Regions from separate parts of the Streptomyces sp. NPDC046881 genome, predicted to be linked through region 1. Evidence: riboswitches for the same ligand, from Rfam matches in the RefSeq annotation. Region 1 holds a riboswitch; each other region holds the start of a gene.

Evidence for each region. A riboswitch is a leader RNA that binds a small molecule or an ion and turns the genes downstream of it on or off. The one in region 1 is predicted to bind cobalamin.
Region 2: another riboswitch for cobalamin. It lies ahead of ABZ923_RS29120 (ribonucleoside-diphosphate reductase subunit alpha); the one in region 1 lies ahead of ABZ923_RS38605 (HoxN/HupN/NixA family nickel/cobalt transporter).
Region 3: another riboswitch for cobalamin. It lies ahead of ABZ923_RS32925 (CbtB-domain containing protein); the one in region 1 lies ahead of ABZ923_RS38605 (HoxN/HupN/NixA family nickel/cobalt transporter).
Region 4: another riboswitch for cobalamin. It lies ahead of ABZ923_RS09420 (cobalamin biosynthesis protein); the one in region 1 lies ahead of ABZ923_RS38605 (HoxN/HupN/NixA family nickel/cobalt transporter).

What each region holds. Positions count from the first base shown of each region.
Region 1 is NZ_JBEYXJ010000160.1:10,029-14,444, reverse strand. Features, by position in the region: gene ABZ923_RS38605 (HoxN/HupN/NixA family nickel/cobalt transporter) at 7-1,089, opposite strand; cobalamin riboswitch at 1,117-1,301, opposite strand; gene ABZ923_RS38600 (glycoside hydrolase family 13 protein) at 1,472-3,130, shown strand; gene ABZ923_RS38595 (DUF4142 domain-containing protein) at 3,151-3,903, opposite strand; gene ABZ923_RS38590 (DUF6445 family protein) at 4,131-4,416, shown strand, end outside.
Region 2 is NZ_JBEYXJ010000077.1:36,483-40,898, reverse strand. Features, by position in the region: gene ABZ923_RS29120 (ribonucleoside-diphosphate reductase subunit alpha) at 1-1,990, opposite strand, end outside; cobalamin riboswitch at 2,117-2,251, opposite strand; gene ABZ923_RS29115 (ATP-binding protein) at 2,401-4,416, shown strand, end outside.
Region 3 is NZ_JBEYXJ010000101.1:23,464-27,879, forward strand. Features, by position in the region: gene ABZ923_RS32910 (MFS transporter) at 1-840, opposite strand, end outside; gene ABZ923_RS32915 (histidine phosphatase family protein) at 1,022-1,603, shown strand; gene ABZ923_RS32920 (CbtA family protein) at 1,784-2,536, opposite strand; gene ABZ923_RS32925 (CbtB-domain containing protein) at 2,559-2,780, opposite strand; cobalamin riboswitch at 2,817-2,958, opposite strand; gene ABZ923_RS32930 ((2Fe-2S) ferredoxin domain-containing protein) at 3,060-3,437, opposite strand; cobalamin riboswitch at 3,498-3,620, opposite strand; gene ABZ923_RS32935 (superoxide dismutase) at 3,734-4,381, opposite strand.
Region 4 is NZ_JBEYXJ010000013.1:42,305-46,720, reverse strand. Features, by position in the region: gene ABZ923_RS09430 (inorganic phosphate transporter) at 1-892, shown strand, start outside; gene ABZ923_RS09425 (hypothetical protein) at 924-1,151, shown strand; cobalamin riboswitch at 1,282-1,424, shown strand; gene ABZ923_RS09420 (cobalamin biosynthesis protein) at 1,525-2,469, shown strand; gene ABZ923_RS09415 (cobyric acid synthase) at 2,466-3,974, shown strand; gene cobN (cobaltochelatase subunit CobN) at 3,971-4,416, shown strand, end outside.

The DNA of each region.
Region 1 (4,416 bases):
GACCGGCTACTCGGCGGCGGTGGCGGTGGCCGTCCAGCGCTCCTCGACCCGGGCGACCTTCCAGTACGCCAGCGCCGCCGCCCACACCACCACGAACAGGCCGACGATGAGGTAGCCGACGTTGTCCAGGTCGAGGCCGGCGATCCAGCCGGTGACGTCGTCGTGCAGGCCGAACTTCTCGTGCAGGACGCCGACCAGCTCGATGGTGCCGATGAAGAAGGCCACGGCGATGGACAGGCCGGTGATGGCGAGGTTGTAGAAGACCTTGCGGACCGGGTTGGAGAACGCCCACTGGTAGGCGAAGTTCATGAACGTGCCGTCGAGCGTGTCGAACAGGCTCATCCCGGCGGCGAAGAGCAGGGGCAGGCAGAGGATCGCGTACCAGGGCAGCCCGGCCGCCGCGCCCGAGCCCGCCATCACCATCAGCGTGACCTCGGTGGCCGTGTCGAAGCCGAGCCCGAACAGGAAACCCAGCGGGTACATCTGCCCCGGGCGCGAGACGGACCTGGTGAGCCGCCCGAGCACGCGGTTCATGAAGCCCCGCGAGTCCAGGTGCTGCTCCAGCTCCTTCTCGTCGTACGCCCCCGCGCGCATCGCCCGGAACACCTTGAGGATGCCGAGCAGCGCCACCAGGTTGAGCGCGGCGATGAGGTACAGGAACGTCCCGGAGACCGTCGTGCCGAGGAAGCCCAGCACCTGGTGGGTGGTGGACCCCTCGTTCGTCACCTTCCCCGCCAGCGAGGTGCCGCCCGCGATGAGCAGGGCCAGCAGCACCACGACACTGGAGTGCCCGAGCGCGAACCAGAACCCCACCGACACCGGCCGCTTGCCGTCGGCCATCAGCTTGCGCGTGGTGTTGTCGATCGCGGCGATGTGATCGGCGTCGAACGCGTGCCGCATGCCGAGGGTGTAGGCCGTGATGCCGAGGCCCACCCCGAACACGTCGGTGCCCACCTTGTAGTGGCGGGGCGCGACCAGGAGGTACAGGATCCCGAAGGCGACGACGTGCAGGGCGACGATCACCGCCATCAGCCCCACCGTCTTGACGGTGTCCTCGCGCCGCCAGCGGAAAGACGCAGCATCGGCCATCGGGTTCACGCTCCAACACCTCGTGGATCACTTCGTGACTGCCGTGGCCGGTCTCCTGGCTGACGGGTCGAACGTCCGCCGTCCCTGCCTTCCCGGTCGTACGACCAGTGGCCCGGCGGATGCCGGACGGAACGGGAACTCCCCGATCACAGTGGCGAGGGCCGCGTCGACCTTCCATCGACTTCCCGAACACCACGGCCCGTCCACCGTAGGCGGGCACGCGGTTTCCTGCATAGCCGCCTACCGGCGCGGGTAGGCAAGATCACAAACGCTGTGCGCCCTGCGCCGTCCGTCGCGTGGCGCCGTACCGCGCGTTCCCTTTCCGGGCAATGTGGACAGATACAGATTCCGTACCGTCGTCCGTCCCCCCATGGGAGCCCGTATGGCAGACCACTCGCCGGACCTCTCGTCCAGGAACCCCGACTGGTGGCGGCAGGCCGTCATCTACCAGGTCTATCCGCGCAGTTTCGCCGACGCCGACGGTGACGGCCTCGGCGACCTGCGGGGCATCGCCGAGCGGATGGACCACGTGGCCGCGCTCGGCGTGGACGCCCTGTGGCTGAGCCCCTTCTACCCCTCCGAACTCGCCGACGGCGGCTACGACGTCATCGACCCGCGCGGGGTCGACGAGCGCCTCGGCACGCTGGAGGACTTCGACGCCCTGGTCGCCGAGGCGCACCGGCTCGGGCTCAAGGTCGTCGTGGACATCGTCCCCAACCACACCTCGCACCTGCACCCCTGGTTCCAGGAGGCGCTGCGGGCCGGGCCCGGCTCGGCCGCCCGGGAACGCTACGTCTTCCGGCCGGGGCGCGGGGCGCACGGGGAACTGCCGCCCAGCGACTGGCAGTCGGTGTTCGGCGGCAGCGCCTGGCGGCGGGTGCCGGACGGGGAGTGGTACCTGCACCTCTTCGCCCCCGAGCAGCCCGACCTCAACTGGGACAACGAGGAGGTCCGCGCCGACTTCCGCACCACCCTGCGGTTCTGGTCCGACCGGGGCGTGGACGGCTTCCGCGTCGACGTCGCCCACGGCCTGGCCAAGGACCTCACCGAGCCGCTGCGGGACGTCGGCGACATCGGCGCGACCGGCGAGGAGGCGCTGCCCCGGGTGGCGCCGGGCAGCCACCCGTACTGGGACCGCGACGAGGTGCACGAGATCTACCGCGACTGGCGCAAGCTCTTCGACGCCTACAGCCCGCCCCGCACGGCCGTCGCCGAGGCCTGGGTGCCGGGCGCCCGCCGGGCCCTGTACGCCCGCCCGGACGAACTGGGCCAGGCGTTCAACTTCGAGTACCTGGAGGCGCGCTGGGATGCCGAGGAGCTGCGGGACGTCATCACCGCCTCGCTGGCCACGGCCCACACCGCCGGAGCCTCCGCGACCTGGGTGCTGTCCAACCACGACGTCGTACGGCACGCCTCCCGGCTCATGCTGCCGCCCGGCACCGATCCGGCCGCCTGGCTGCTCTCCCAGGGCACCGCGCCCGCGGTCGACCCGGCGGCCGGACTGCGCCGGGCGCGGGCGGCGAGCCTGCTGATGCTGGCGCTGCCCGGGTCGGCGTACCTCTACCAGGGCGAGGAACTCGGCCTGCCCGAGGTCGCCGACCTGCCCACCGAGGTGCTCCAGGACCCGATCTGGGAGCAGACCGGCCATGTCCGCAAGGGCCGCGACGGCTGCCGGGTGCCGCTGCCGTGGACGACGACCGGACCGTCGTACGGCTTCGGGCCCGGGGCCGGCTGGCTGCCGCAGCCGGCGTCGTTCGCGGCGTACGCCGTCGAGGCGCAGGCCGGCGCCGAGGGCTCCACGCTGGAGCTGTACCGCACGGCGCTGCGGCTGCGCCGCAAGCTGCTGGAGGGGGAGACGCTGGCCTGGACGCCGGACACGCCCGCCGGCGTGCTGGACTTCGCCCGCACCGAGGGCTGGCGCAACGTCACCAACCTCGGCCCGGACCCGGTCCCGCTGCCGCCGGGCGAGGTCCTGCTGGCCAGCACACCCCTGCCGACGGACAGGACCCTCCCGCCGGACACCACCGTGTGGCTGGGCTAGGCCCTGTCGTGTGAAAGACCTCAGCCCCCCGTCGGAGCCGGGTCCGGGCTCGCCCCCGCGGCCGGGGCGCCGCCGCCGCTGATGAGGCCGCTGATGTCCACCGGGCTGGCGGTGGCGGTCGCCGGCGGGGTGAGCACCACCTCCGGCTGGCCGGGGGCCGGGGCCGGCGGGGTCAGGTCCGAGTTGGGCAGCTTCGGCGGGGTGGTCTGCTGGAACAGGGTCTGGTCGAAGTCGACCAGACCCGTCTTCTCCATCACGGTCATGTGGTCGAGCACGGTGTCGTTGGCCTGGTCGGCGAGGGCCCGGATCAACGAGTTCTTGGTGGTGGAGCGGATCTTCGCGATCGCGTTGAAGATCGAACCGTGCGTCATGCGCAGGATGTTGGCGAAGTCGGTGTCGAACTGCTTGCCGGTGTCCGACTTCAACGTGTTCACGAAGCCCTCCTGCTGGGGGCTCGCCACGTTGGGCAGCGTGATGTTCAGCATCGGCGCGATCTTGCGGCAGGTGGTGTCCAGCGCCGCGTGCCCGTCGATCAGGTGCTGGCTGGCCGTGATCACCGCCTTGGAGCCGCCCTTCTGCAGCCCGATCTGGCCCACCGGGTACTCCCACAGACCCGCCGCACGCACCTTCACCACGAAGTCCCGGTCCTGCTCGGTGAGGGGGCCCCACTGGGTGTTGGCGATGACACGGTCCTGGGCGGTGGAGACCTTGTCCAGGCCGAGCATGCCCGGGTAGGCGAGAGCGGTGAGGGTCAGGGCCATCGCACCGCCCACGAAGAGCGTTCCCGTCGCGTTCCGCGAAAAGCGCACCGTTCCTCCTGCAGGGGTTCCCGCCCGTGGGCGGTTCCGACGCACAGCAGTACGGATGCGAAGGCCGTTCGTCTCGGTGCCGCCGGGTAAAGAATCACCGAAGCCTGTTGGCGAACGGTTGATCGTTCCTGGGCGGAAGGTTGACCTGTCCGCGGGAGAAGGCAGACCGGGCCCGCCCCTAGATTCGCCGCATGCCCCCACAGCCCCCGCCCCGCCCGCCGGCCGCGCTGCCCGTCCTGCCCTACCGCAAGCCCACCAAGGGCCGCGACTACTGGGTGCTGGACGACGTCCTGCCCGGCGTCGACGCGGTACGGCAGCGGTGCCTGGACAAGGACGACTGGGTGCGGGGATATCCGTACACCTCCGAGACCTGGCCCGGGCTGCGTGCGATGCCCGGCCTCGAACCCGGCGAACTCGCCCGCGTCGAGCGGCTGGTGAAGAAGGCGACCGGGGCGAAGGAGCTGTGGGTGCAGCAGG
Region 2 (4,416 bases), on a different contig from region 1:
GCAGGGCCTCGCGGGTGCGGGCGTCCCAGACACCGAGGTCCTTCAGGTCCTGGACCAGGTAGGAGTTGACCTGGAGGAACTCGCCGGAGAGGGTCTCGCGCTTGAACAGGTTGGAGACCTGCGGCTCGATGCACTCGTACACGCCCGCGATGGACGCGATGGTGGCCGTCGGCGCGATCGCCAGCAGCAGCGAGTTGCGCATGCCGGTCTCCGCGATGCGCGCGCGCAGGGCGTCCCAGCGCTCCGGCCAGGTCAGGTCGACGTCGTAGTGGTCGGGGTGGAGGACCCCGCGGGCGGCGCGGGTCTGCTCCCAGGCGGGCAGGGGGCCGTTGCGTTCGGCGAGGTCGGCGGAGGCCTCGTAGGCGGCGAGCATGATCCGCTCGGCGATCCGTGTGGACAGGGCCTTGGCGGCGGGGGAGTCGAAGGGCAGGCGCAGCTTGAAGAAGACGTCCTGCAGGCCCATCGCGCCCAGGCCGACCGGGCGCCACTTGGCGTTGGAGCGGCCCGCCTGCTCGGTGGGGTAGAAGTTGATGTCCACGACGCGGTCGAGGAAGGTGACGGCCGTGCGGACGGTCTCGTCCAGGCGCTCCCAGTCGATGTCCCCGTCCTGGACGAAGGCGCCGAGGTTGACGGAGCCGAGGTTGCACACGGCCGTCTCGCCGTCGTCGGTGACCTCCAGGATCTCCGTGCACAGGTTGGAGGAGTGGATGACGTTGCCGGGCAGGGCGGTCTGGTTCGCGGTGCGGTTGGCGGCGTCCTTGAAGGTCATCCAGCCGTTGCCGGTCTGCGCCAGGGTGCGCATCATCCGGCCGTACAGCTCCCGTGCGGGCAGCGTCTTCCTGGCCAGTTCGGCGGCCTCGGCCTTGCGGTAGGCGGCGTCGAACTCCTCGCCCCACAGGTCGACCAGCTCGGGGACGTCGGCGGGGGAGAACAGCGACCACTGCTCGTCGGCGTTGACCCGGCGCATGAACTCGTCCGGGATCCAGTGCGCGAGGTTGAGGTTGTGGGTGCGGCGGGCGTCCTCGCCGGTGTTGTCGCGCAGCTCCAGGAACTCCTCGATGTCGGAGTGCCAGGTCTCCAGGTAGACCGCGGCGGCGCCCTTGCGCCGGCCGCCCTGGTTCACCGCGGCGACGGAGGCGTCCAGGGTCTTCAGGAACGGCACGATGCCGTTGGAGTGCCCGTTCGTGCCCCGGATCAGCGAACCCCGCGAGCGGATGCGCGAGTAGGACAGGCCGATGCCACCGGCGTGCTTCGACAGCCGGGCCACCTGGTGGTAGCGGTCGTAGATGGAGTCCAGCTCGTCCAGCGGCGAGTCCAGCAGGTAGCAGGACGACATCTGCGGGTGGCGCGTACCGGAGTTGAACAGGGTGGGGGAGGACGGCAGGTAGTCCAGGCGGCTCATCAGGCCGTACAGCGCCGCGACTTCGTCCACCGAGCGGGTCGTGTCGTCCTCGGCGAGGCCGCTCGCCACGCGCAGCATGAAGTGCTGGGGCGTCTCGACGACCTTGCGGGTGATCGGGTGGCGCAGCAGGTAGCGGCTGTGGAGGGTGCGCAGGCCGAAGTAGCCGAAGCGGTCGTCGGCGGAGGCGTCGACCAGCGCGTCGAGCCGCTCGGCGTGCAGACGCGCGAACTCGGCGGTGCGGTCGGCGACCAGGCCCTCGCGGTGGCCGACCGCGATGGACTCGGTGAAGGACGTGACGCCCTGCGAGGCGGCCTCGGCCCGGATGGTGAGCGTCAGCAGCCGGGCGGCCAGCTTCGAGTACGCGGGGTCCTCGGAGATCAGGCCGGCGGCCGCCTCCGTGGCCAGCTCACGCAGCTCCGCCTCGTCGGCCCGCGCGGACCGGCCGCGCAGCGCGGCGGCGGCGATCCGGCCCGGGTCGGCGTCGGGCAGGTCGGCGGTCAGCTCGGTCAGGGTCCGCAGCAGTGCGGTACCGGGACCGTCGGTCTCCAGCTCGCTGACTGAAGCCGGGTCGGCTGGCGCGATGGTCACGTGGGGCTCTCCCTCGCTCGGCACGGGGGCCCGGCGGAGGGCAGGGGGCAGCCACGAGCGCGCACGGCGTCGCGTCCACCGGCCCACTCCACGAGGCCCGGACGTTTCAGAACCCACCCGGACCGGACGTCCGGGTGTGCTGCCGACAGGTCCTCGGACTCAACAGGCGTGCGGGAACACGCAGGTACACCGTTGCGGGACAGTTCCGGACTCGCACCGGATTCCCCTGCGGCGACAGCGATCACGAGCATACATCTAGTGCCGGGTTCCCGTGGCACCCCCAGATGTTGTGCCGGTCCGGTGTCGGAGGCCGTTTGCCGGGTTGCGGGGCGGACGGTGCGTGTTTCCATGGAAGTAGGTGCCCGCGGGGTCCTCCGTGCCGAGAGCCGGTCTCGGAAGGAGAACGCACCATGACGAGGATCGTCCGTCACCCGCCGGGCAAACAGCGCCCCCGCAACGCGCCGATGGCGACGCTGTACCCCCGGCGGGTGTGGCGCCGGGTCAGGGGTTCCTTCCTGGCCTACTGGCACTATCTGACCATCAGGCTGGAGGCCCGGCACGACACCACCCGTCCCCGGAAGTGGCGTAGATGGGCCTCGTACACCAACACCCTCCGGGTCGTCTGGGCCGGTGCCGCGCTCGCCGTCCTCGCGTGGGTCGCGGAGGGCGTGTACATCCTGGTCTCGCACCACACGACGGAGTTCGAGAAGTGGCGGAAGGCGAACCAGGACAACCAGGGCGGATTCGACGTCATCCTCCGCTTCGTCGGTCCGGTCCTCACCGCCTCGATCGCCGCCGCCCTCTTCCTGTTCTTCTGGTACTGGTGGACGAAGCGGCGCTACCTCGTGAAGGCGCGCAGGCATCCCCGCAAGCTGGTGCCCACCGCCGGACCCGACATCGCCGAGATCGTGGGCCGCGAGGAGATCGCCCGGGTCATCGCCCAGCGGCTGCGGCAGCGTGAGACCCGCAGGCCGTACCTGCTCGTCGGGGGCGTCGGCACGGGCAAGACGGCCGTCCTGGTACGGCTCACCGAACTGCTCGCCCGGCAGCACGCCGTGCCCGTGCCGATCCGGCTGAGGGACGCCACCGGGCCCGATCTGAACTTCGAGGCCATGGCCAGGCAGCGGTTCGCCGAGGAAGCGCCCCGGGGCATCCTCGCGCGCACCAAGAACGACCGGGTCTGGCAGCAACTGCTCGCCGACGACAAGGTGGTGGTCCTCGCCGACGGCCTGGAGGAGGCGGTTCTCGACGAACGGTTCCAGGAGGACAGGGACAACATCATCCGCCGGGCCATCGAGCGTGCCCACGAGGACAGGCTGCCGCTCGTCATCGCGTCCCGCCCGCACAGTCCGCTGGAACGCACCTCCGCCGCGATCGTGGAGCTGGAACCGCTGAGCGAGGAGGAGGCGCTGTACTTCGTCGAGGCCCGGGTCCCGGAGACGGACGAGCGCCGCGTGGACTGGATCGTGGAGACCGCGGAGGTCACGGAATCACCCATCTACCTGCAGATCGCCCGGGAACTGCACCATCACGGCGACCTGGAGCGTGACCGTCCGCGCGACGACAAGGACCGGCTGGACACGCGCAGCTGGGACCGCAGCACCCTGCGGCTGTGGCTGCTGGAGACATGGGACCGCTCCGTGCGGGAGGGCCGGCTGCGCGGGGACGTGGAACTGAACCCGCAGGAACGCAGCGACACCCTGGAGGTGGTCTCCGCGCTCGCCTGCACAGGACTGCTCCAGGACAAGCTGGAGGTCGGCTTCGCCGAGCTGCTGGACGACGACGTCCACCCCGGCCCGGCGCGGCGGACGCGGACCCGGGCGGAGCACCTGTGGACCGCGGAGCACGCGTGGACCGGGGGACGCCGCTCCGACCGGTACGGCAAGGGCAGGAACGCCTTCTCGGAGTGGCACCGGGAGCGGATCTGGAACACGCTCTGCGACCACCTGAGCCAGAAGCAGCAAGAGCGTCTCACCCAGGGCGACATGGGCCAGTGCCAGGCCGCGCTCGCCCACTTCGCGGCCGACGCGAAGAAGCTCCAGCTGGTGGAGAGCTTCGAGAAGAGGGTCCGTTTCCCGCACAGCATCATCCAGGCCTACCTCGGCTTCCGCCTGCTGCGGCACCTCGACGAGCGCGACGCCGGCGAGCTGATCGAGCAGGCGCTGCGGCCGCCGGGCCCCAGCCGCGAGCTGCTCATCGCCGCGGTGCTGCTCTCCCGTCACCGGGCGGCGAGACTGTCGGCCAGGGGAGGCAGTGTCACGGCCGAGTGGCACAAGACCCGGGCCGAGCTGCTGCGGCGTGCCCCCGTGTACGGCCATCCCCTGGCCGAGCGGCTCTTCTTGGCCGCGAACCGCCGCACGGACGACTCCAAGGCCCTCGACCTGTACGCGGCGGCCCTGGAGGTCGACAGCGTGGAACGCCGGCCG
Region 3 (4,416 bases), on a different contig from region 1:
GGTGGCGAGCGCGGCCACCGCGTCCACGGCCATCGCCGCCGCGTACAGCACCGGCACCCAGGGCGCCGTCATCAGGTGCCGTTGGACGAGGTGGTACGACAGGACGCCGAAGGTGGCGAAGCCGGCGGTGGTGGCGGCGGTGAACGCCGCGTAGGTCCAGAACGCGGCCGGCAGCCGGCCGTCCGGCGGCGCCTCGGCCGGCGCGGATGCCTGCCGTTCGTACGCCTCCGGGTCCGGGACCCGGGCCCGGAGCCAGAGCAGCAGGCCCAGCACCGCCGCGCCGGGTGCGGCGAGGACGCCGAGCGCGGGGCCGTAGGCGCCGCCGGTGAGGGCGAGGACGCCCGCCACGGTCAGCGGGCCGACCAGGGCACCCACCTGGTCCATCGCCTCGTGGACGGCGAAGCCCCGGCCGCGTCCGGTCGCGGCCGTGGCGTGCGAGAGCAGGGTGTCCTTCGCCGGGGAGCGCACCGCCTTGCCGACCCGTTCGGCCACGACCAGGGCGCAGGCCGCCCACAGAACACCGACCACGCCCAGCGGCGGCACGGAGAGCACGGTCAGGGCGTACCCGGCGATCGACAGGCCCCAGAAGCGGCGCGTGCGGTCGGCCAGCGGGCCGGACACCAGGCGCAGTCCCAGTGCCGCCGCCTCACCGGCGCCGGTGACCACCCCTACGACCAGGGCGGAGGCGCCGAGGGACGCCAGCAGGGGGCCGGTGACGGAGCGGGCCCCCTCGTACACGAAGTCGGCGAGCAGGCTGACCAGGCCGAACCAGACGACGAACCGCCACGGCCTCATCCCGCCCGGCCCCGGCCCCTCGGTCCCCGTTGCTCTCTCGCCCACGACGCCTCCGCAACCCCACACGCCGAAGCATGCCGCACACCGGACCGCACCGGGGCGCGCAGGGAGCTCCGCATACGGATGCTAGGTTCGCGAGGACGCGGCACGCGGTGAGCGGCCGGCGCCGGCGCTCGCCCTGCCGGTCGGGTCCCGCGCCCAGGACACCAGTGACAGGAGGGCCCGTGTGACCAGTCGAGTCCTGCTCGTCACGCCCGCGATGAGCGTCTCGCTGCGGCAGGCCCGCTTCGACGACGGCGCCTCCCTCGACGACGGCGGTGCGGCGCGGGCCCGTTCGGCGGCCGGGTCGCTGCCCGCCGCGGCGCGGGTGCTGGTCTCCCCCGGCGCGCGCTGTCGTGAGACGGCCGCCGCACTGGGCCTGGACGGCGTGCCGGCGGCGGAGCTGGCCGGTCTGGACGTGGGCCGCTGGCGGGGCCGCACCCTGGACGAGGTGGGGGCGGACGAGCCGGAGGCGGTGGGCCGCTGGCTCACCGACCCCGCCTGCGCGCCGCACGGCGGCGAGTCGGTCCGGGACCTGTGCGGCCGGATCGCACGCTGGCTGGCCGACGCCCAGGCCGTGGGGGGCCGTACGCTCGCCGTGGTCGAACCGGAGGTGGTGCGGGCCGCCGTCGTGGCGGCGCTGGACCTGCCCGCCGCGCTCTTCTGGCGTCTCGACGTGCCACCGCTCACCGTGACCGAACTCAGCGGCCGGGCCGGCCGGTGGAACCTGCGGCTGGGGCGTCCGCCGGCGGCCCCGGAGGCGGACTAGGTCCTTTCGTTCGGCGTGATCCGAACGACAGGCCGTGGGGTCTGCCGGCCCGCGCCGCGCGGTCTGCTCCTGGCGGGTGTCCGGCGCGCGTGCGTCGTCGTCTCGGGTGGTGCAGCGGCCGCTCGAACGCCGGAGGCCCCCCGGATGGTTCCGAAGGGCCCCCGGTCGTCCGGAAGGAGGTCAGTGCGCGGCCGGTACCGCTCGTGCGCGGCCGGCCCTGGCCGGCCGGGGGTTCAGCAGCCGCTCGGCCGACTCGCCGAAGGCGAGCCCGAATCCGCCCCACAGGACGGCCTGGATGGCCAGCGCGGACAGCCGGAACCGCCACAGCAGGGTGGCCGGGAAGTCCCGCGGCACCTCGTTGACGGCCGGCAGGAACGCGTAGGCCAAGCCGACGGCGACGGCGAACGCGGCCACCGCGGCCACGGTCGCCCACCAGGTGCCCAGGGCGGGCGCCAGGCGTCGGCCGAGGAGGGTGGCGGCGACCGCCAGGAGGACGCCGAGCAGCATCATCAGGAAGTACAGGCCGGTCCGCTTGCCGATGGTGCCGGGGTCGCCGACCGACGGCGGGTTGGCCGGGTACTTCAGGAACGGCACGACGTACACGGTGAGCAGCGCGCAGCCGGACAGCAGCAGCGCCGTGGCGCGCGGACCGATCCGGCCGACCCGGCCGAGCGCGAAGCAGAAGGCGAGCGCGGCGATGCCGCCGAAGGCGACCCCGTAGACGAGGACGCCGGTGGCGAGGCCCGCGGTGGACTGGAGGGAGCGGGAGACGACTTCCGTCCCGTGCTCGTGGGAGTGGGCGTCCTCGAAGCCGATCGCCTTGTCGACGCTCGGCTCACCGAGGAAGTAGGCCGCGATCAGGGCGAGCACGCCGGCCGCGAGGCCGGCGAGCATGCCCCGTACGAGGAGGTTCCGTACGGTTGCGGAATTCATGGGCGGGCGGTGTCCCCTCGCGTCAGTGGCAGGGGAAACCGAGCAGATGGCGGGCGTCGTGCACCCACTCGTGGACGTCCGTGCCGTTGAGCACGGAGGTGGCGCCCTGCTCGGCGCCGACGAAGTAGAGCAGGACCAGCATCAGGATGCCGAAGAAGACCGCCCAGGGAGCTATCGCCTTCAGCGGCAGCTTCGCGGGGACGGCGGGAGTGGTGGCGGTCGGCTGGGCGACGGTCTGCGCCATGGCAGAACCTCCTCTGGGAATTCGCGTCCCATCTCGGTGGTGCACAGGACGACGGCCCCGGGTCTGACTCACGGGCACCCTCGCGGGGCCCGCACACAGTGGCGCGACCGTGCCGGACTCTCACCGGCTTCCGTTATGCCGTCGTCGATTTCGGACAGACCGTACCGCGGGATCGGAGCCCCGCCAAGACCGCCTCCGACCGGCGTGATCTTCCTCTCGTGCCGGGTGAACGGCCGTGTGCCCGGTGGGTCGGCGGTGGCGCGATCCGACCGGTCCGGCTCAGGGCTCCGCGCGCCGGCGCGGTGGGGTGAAGGCGTACAGGTCGAGGATGTCGGGCCGGGGAGCCACGCCCGGGCCACCGGCGCGCACCCAGGCGACGATGTCCTCGGTCGCGTCGGGGTCGTTGACCAGCCCGAGCCAGACCGGTCGCGCGCCGGCGGCCCGGCCTGCGGTGGAGGGTTGTACGACGATGACGTTGGCCTGGTCGCACACGTCGAGGCAGTCGGAGACGCGCACGGGCATCTCCGCCCGCAACCGCGCGGTCTGCGCCGCGTGATCGCCCGTCACCTTGGGGCTGCCGCAGCAGCAGTCCCGGCACACGACGACCCGGCACGGCACCGGTCCGCCCGCTGTCTTTTCCGTCGGCCTGTCGGGCATACCGCGCCGCTCCCCTCCCGGGGAGATCCGCCCCGGTGTCGCATGAGGAGGCGACCGCGTGAGTCTCCTGGCTCCCGGGTCGTCGCTCGTCCCGCCTTCCCACCCCGTCGGGGGCGGTGGCCTGCCGGAACTCGCTCACCGGTCACAGTGGCGGGACCGCGCCGGATTCGCACCGGCTTCCTCGGACCGCCGTCGCCTTGTGTCGCCGGTCATCATGTCATCACCGGTGGCGGCCCGTCACCCGGCCGCCGTGCGGCGGGTCTCCCGCGCGCGGTACGCCCGCGGGAGACCCCTCGTCACGGGGCGAGCAGCAGCACGTCCGTGCGGGACTTGGCCGCCTCGAAACGACGGGCGACGTCCTGCCAGTTGACGACCTGCCACATCGCCTCGACGAAGTCCACCTTCTGGTTCCTGTACTGCAGGTAGAAGGCGTGCTCCCAGGCGTCGAAGACCAGGAGCGGGGTGGAGCCCTGGCCGACGTTGCCCTGGTGGTCGTAGACCTGCTCCACGATCAGGCGGCCGCTCAGCGGCTCGTGGGCGAGCACGCCCCAGCCCGAACCCTGCGTGGTGGCCGCGGCCTTGGACAGCTGGGTCCTGAAGGCGGCGAAGGAGCCGAAGGACTCCTTGATCGCCTCGGCCAGCTCGCCCACGCCGTCGGCGGCCAGGGGCTCGCCGCCGCCGTCCTTCGGACCGGTCATGTTCTGCCAGTAGATGCTGTGCAGGATGTGCCCGGAGAGGTGGAAGGCCAGGTTCTTCTCCAGGCCGTTGACCGAGCCCCAGGCGTCCTTGTCCCGTGCCTCGGCGAGCTGTTCCACGGTGTCGTTCGCGCCCTTCACGTAGGCCGCGTGGTGCTTGTCGTGGTGCAGCTCGATGATCTCCGGGCTGATCACCGGCGCGAGCGCCGAGTAGTCGTACGGAAGTTCCGGGAGCGTGTACAGCGCCATGTCCAACGTCCTCCGACGTTATTGCGAATAAGATG
Region 4 (4,416 bases), on a different contig from region 1:
CTCCGCCGGCTTCGGCGCCGTCCACGGTGACGTCCTGGTCACCAAGGTGCTGCTGCCGGCCGTCGCCGCGCCGATCGTCGCGGGCCTGGCCTCGCTGCTGGCCACCCGGTTCTCCTACGGCATCGGCGGCACCGCGGACGGCGAGGCGACCCGCAAGGGCTACCGCGTCGGCCAGATCGCCTCCGCCGGCCTGGTCTCCCTGGCCCACGGCACCAACGACGCCCAGAAGACGATGGGCATCATCACCCTCGCCCTGGTGGCCGGCGGCTCGCTCGCCCCCGGCTCCAACCCTCCCACCTGGGTGATCCTCTCCGCCGGCCTGGCCATCGCGCTCGGCACCTACATCGGCGGCTGGCGCATCATCCGCACCATGGGCAAGGGCCTGACCGACCTGGAGCCGCGCCAGGGCTTCGCCGCGCAGACCAGCGCCGCGACCGCCATCCTGGCCTCCTCGCACCTCGGCTTCTCCCTCTCCACCACGCACGTCGTCTCCGGCTCGGTGATGGGCGCGGGTCTGGGCCGCAAGGGCGGCGTGGTCCGCTGGTCCACCGCGACCCGCATGTTCGTCGCCTGGGCGCTGACCCTGCCGGCCGCCGCGCTGGTCGGCGCGGGTGCCGAGGCCGTCACCGGCCTGGGTGACTGGGGCACCGCCGTCGTCGCCGTCTTCCTCGTCGCCGCGAGCGCCGCGATCTGGAAGATCTCCCGCCGCGAGGTCGTCGACCACACCAACGTGGTCGAGGAGAGCGACGAGCCGGCCGGTGTGGTCACCACCGCCATCGCCGCCGTGATCCCGCCGCCCACCGCCGCGGTCGCCGCCGAGCTGGACCTCGCGTTCCCGCAGCAGAACACCGCCCCCGCCGAACCGGCCAGCCCGCCGGCCGCCGCGGTCTGACCCCGAGCACCCGGTTACCGAAGGAAGCACTATGAAGATCGACTGGGCAGCCCTGGGCTCCGTGTTCGGCGTCAGCCTCGTGGTCACGGTGGGCCTGGTGGCCCTGTTCACCCTCGGCATCGCGGGCCTGAACCGCCGTGAGAAGGCCGTGGCGCAGGGCGGTTCCGCCGGCCTCGCCGTCACCGGCGCCTACCTCTGCTTCGCGGCGTGCGCGGCGGCGGTGGCGTACGGCATCAACCTGATCGTGGCCAAGGCCTGACCGATCATCCGAGAGGCTCCCCTTCCCGTGTCGGGCAGGGGAGCCTCTGCCGTTGTCCCATCAGGCCCGCACGCCCCGCGGTGTGGGGATCGGCACACTCTCCCCTCGCAGGTCAAAGGCAGGTTGACGGCCGTTCCGGGCACGTGGTGGACTGCCCAGGCCATGTACGGCGGCAGGAGAGGAAGCCGGTGCGAATCCGGCGCGGTCCCGCCACTGTCACCGGGGAATGAACCCCGGGAGCCAGGAACTCTCACCGCCGATTCACGTCGAACCAGGGCGCGGACACCCTGAGTGAGGACACATATCGCCATGCTCGGCTGCCGATCGAGGACCCGTACCAGGCCCGTTCCTGTTCCCACGGCCGGCTGAGCCGATGGGTGCCGATCGCACATACGCGTACGGCGCCGCCGCCGGCGTCCTCGGGGACCTGCTTCTCGGCGATCCGCGCCGCGGACATCCCGTCGCCGTGTTCGGCCGGGCGGCGGGCGCCGCGGAAGGCGCGTTGTGGCACGACCACCGCGGCTGGGGCGCCCTGCACACCGCCGTGTGCGCCGGCGGCGCCGTCGCACTCGGCGCACTGGCCGCGCGTACCGTACGCCCCTCCCGTACCGCCTCCGTCGCGCTGACCGCCGCCGCCACCTGGGCCGTCGTGGGCGGCACCTCGCTCGCCCGGGAGGCCCGCACGATCGGGCGCGCCCTGGAGTCGGGGGACGTCGAGGCGGCCCGGGCGCGGCTGCCCCACCTGTGCGGCCGGGACCCGCAGGCGCTGGACGCCGACGGCATCGCCCGGGCCGTGGTCGAGTCGGTCGCCGAGAACACCTCCGACGCGGTCGTCGGCGCCCTCGTGTGGGGTGCGGTGGCCGGGGTTCCGGGGCTGCTCGGGTTCCGGGCGGTCAACACCCTGGACGCGATGGTGGGTCACCGGTCGCCCCGCTTCCGGCGCTTCGGCTGGGCCGCCGCCCGCCTCGACGACGTCGCCGGCTGGCCGGGGGCCCGGCTGACCGCCGTGCTCGCCGCCGCGGCCGGACCGGATCCGCGCGGTGCCCTGCGCGCCTGGAAGGCCGACGCGCACCGGCACCCGAGCCCCAACGCCGGGCCTGTGGAGGCCTCCTTCGCCGGTGCCCTCGGCGTCCGCCTGGGCGGGACGCTCTCCTACGGCGGCCGGGTCGAGCACCGCCCGGTGCTCAACGGTGCCACCGGACGGCCGGTCCGGGTCACCGACATCGACCGGGCCGTACGGCTCTCCCGCCGCGTCGGCCTGCTCGCCCTCGGCAGCACGCTCGCCGCGCGCCGACTGCTGAAAGGACGCGGGAAGTGAACGGTGGTCTCCTCGTCGCCGGCACGACCTCCGACGCCGGCAAGAGCGTCGTGACGGCCGGTATCTGCCGCTGGCTGGTCCGCCAGGGCGTGAAGGTCGCGCCGTTCAAGGCGCAGAACATGTCCCTCAACTCGTTCGTGACGCGCGAGGGCGCCGAGATCGGCCGGGCGCAGGCGATGCAGGCCCAGGCCTGCCGGATCGAGCCGACCGCGCTGATGAACCCGGTGCTGCTCAAGCCCGGCGGCGAGCAGAGCAGCCAGGTGGTGCTGCTGGGCAGGCCGGTGGGCGAGCTGAGCGCGCGCGGGTACCACGGCGGGCGCCAGCAGCGGCTGCTGGGCACGGTGCTGGACTGCCTGGCCGAGTTGCGGGGCACGTATGACGCGGTGATCTGTGAGGGGGCGGGCAGTCCGGCCGAGATCAACCTGCGCCGGACCGACATCGTCAACATGGGGATCGCGCGCAACGCGCGGCTGCCCGTGCTCGTCGTCGGCGACATCGACCGCGGGGGTGTCTTCGCGTCCTTCTTCGGCACGGTGGCCCTGCTCTCGCCGGAGGACCAGGAGCTGGTCGCCGGCTTCCTGGTGAACAAGTTCCGCGGCGACGTCTCCCTGCTGGAGCCGGGGCTGGACATGCTGCGGAACCTCACCGGGCGGCGGACGTACGGCGTGCTGCCCTTCCGGCACGGGCTCGGCATCGACGAGGAGGACGGACTCCGCGTGTCGCTGCGGGGCACCGTACGGGAGTCCGCGGTCACTCCCCCGGTCGGCGAGGACGTGCTGCGGGTCGCCGTGTGCGCGATCCCGCTGATGTCCAACTTCACCGACGTGGACGCGCTGGCCGCCGAACCGGGCGTGGTCGTGCGGTTCGTGGACCGACCGGAGGAGCTCGCGGACGCCGACCTCGTCGTCGTCCCGGGCACGCGCGGGACCGTACGGGCGCTGGAGTGGCTGCGGGAACGCGGGCTGGCGGACGCGCTCGTCCGCCGGGCCGCCGAGGGACGTCCCGTCCTCGGTGTCTGCGGCGGCTTCCAGATCCTCGGCGAGCACATCGAGGACGACGTCGAGAGCCGGATCGGCCAGGTCGACGGGCTCGGCATCCTGCCCGTCCGGGTGCGCTTCGCCCGCGAGAAGACCCTGACCCGGCCCAGCGGCGAAGCCCTCGGCGAGCGCGTCGACGGCTACGAGATCCACCACGGCGTGGCCACCGTCGAGGGCGGTGAACCCTTCCTGGACGGCTGCCGGGTAGGCCAGACCTGGGGCACCCACTGGCACGGCTCGCTGGAGTCCGACGGCTTCCGGCGGGCCTTCCTGCGCGAGGTGGCCGCCGCCGCGGGCCGCCGCTTCGTGCCCGCGCCGGACACCTCCTTCGCCGCGCTGCGCGAGGAGCAGCTGGACCGGCTCGGCGACCTGATCGAACAGCACGCGGACACGGACGCGCTCTGGCGGCTCATCGAGTCGGGCGCGCCGCAAGGACTGCCTTTCATTCCACCGGGAGCGCCCGCATGAGCACAGTGTTGTTGTTGTCGACCGCCGACACGGATCTGCTGGCGGCCCGGGCCTCCGGCGCGGACTACCGGATCGGCAACCCCACCCGGGTCGACGTCGCCGGGGAGCTGCCCGGCCTGGTCGAGGGCGCGGACCTCGCCGTCGTACGGCTGCTGGGCGGCAAGCGGGCCTGGGAGGACGGGCTGGCCGCGCTGAAGGCGGCCGGCATCCCGACCGTGCTGCTGGGCGGCGAGGCCGTGCCGGACGCGGAGTTGATGGCCGAGTCGAGCGTGCCGGCCGGCGTGGTCGCCGAGGCGCTGCGGTACCTGGTCGAGGGCGGGCCCGCGAACCTGCTGGAGCTGTCGCGGTTCCTGTCGGACACCGTGCTGCTGACCGGCGAGGGCTTCGAGGAGCCGTGCAGGATGCCGGAGTTCGGCGTGCACGGCGCGTACGGGATCCGGGA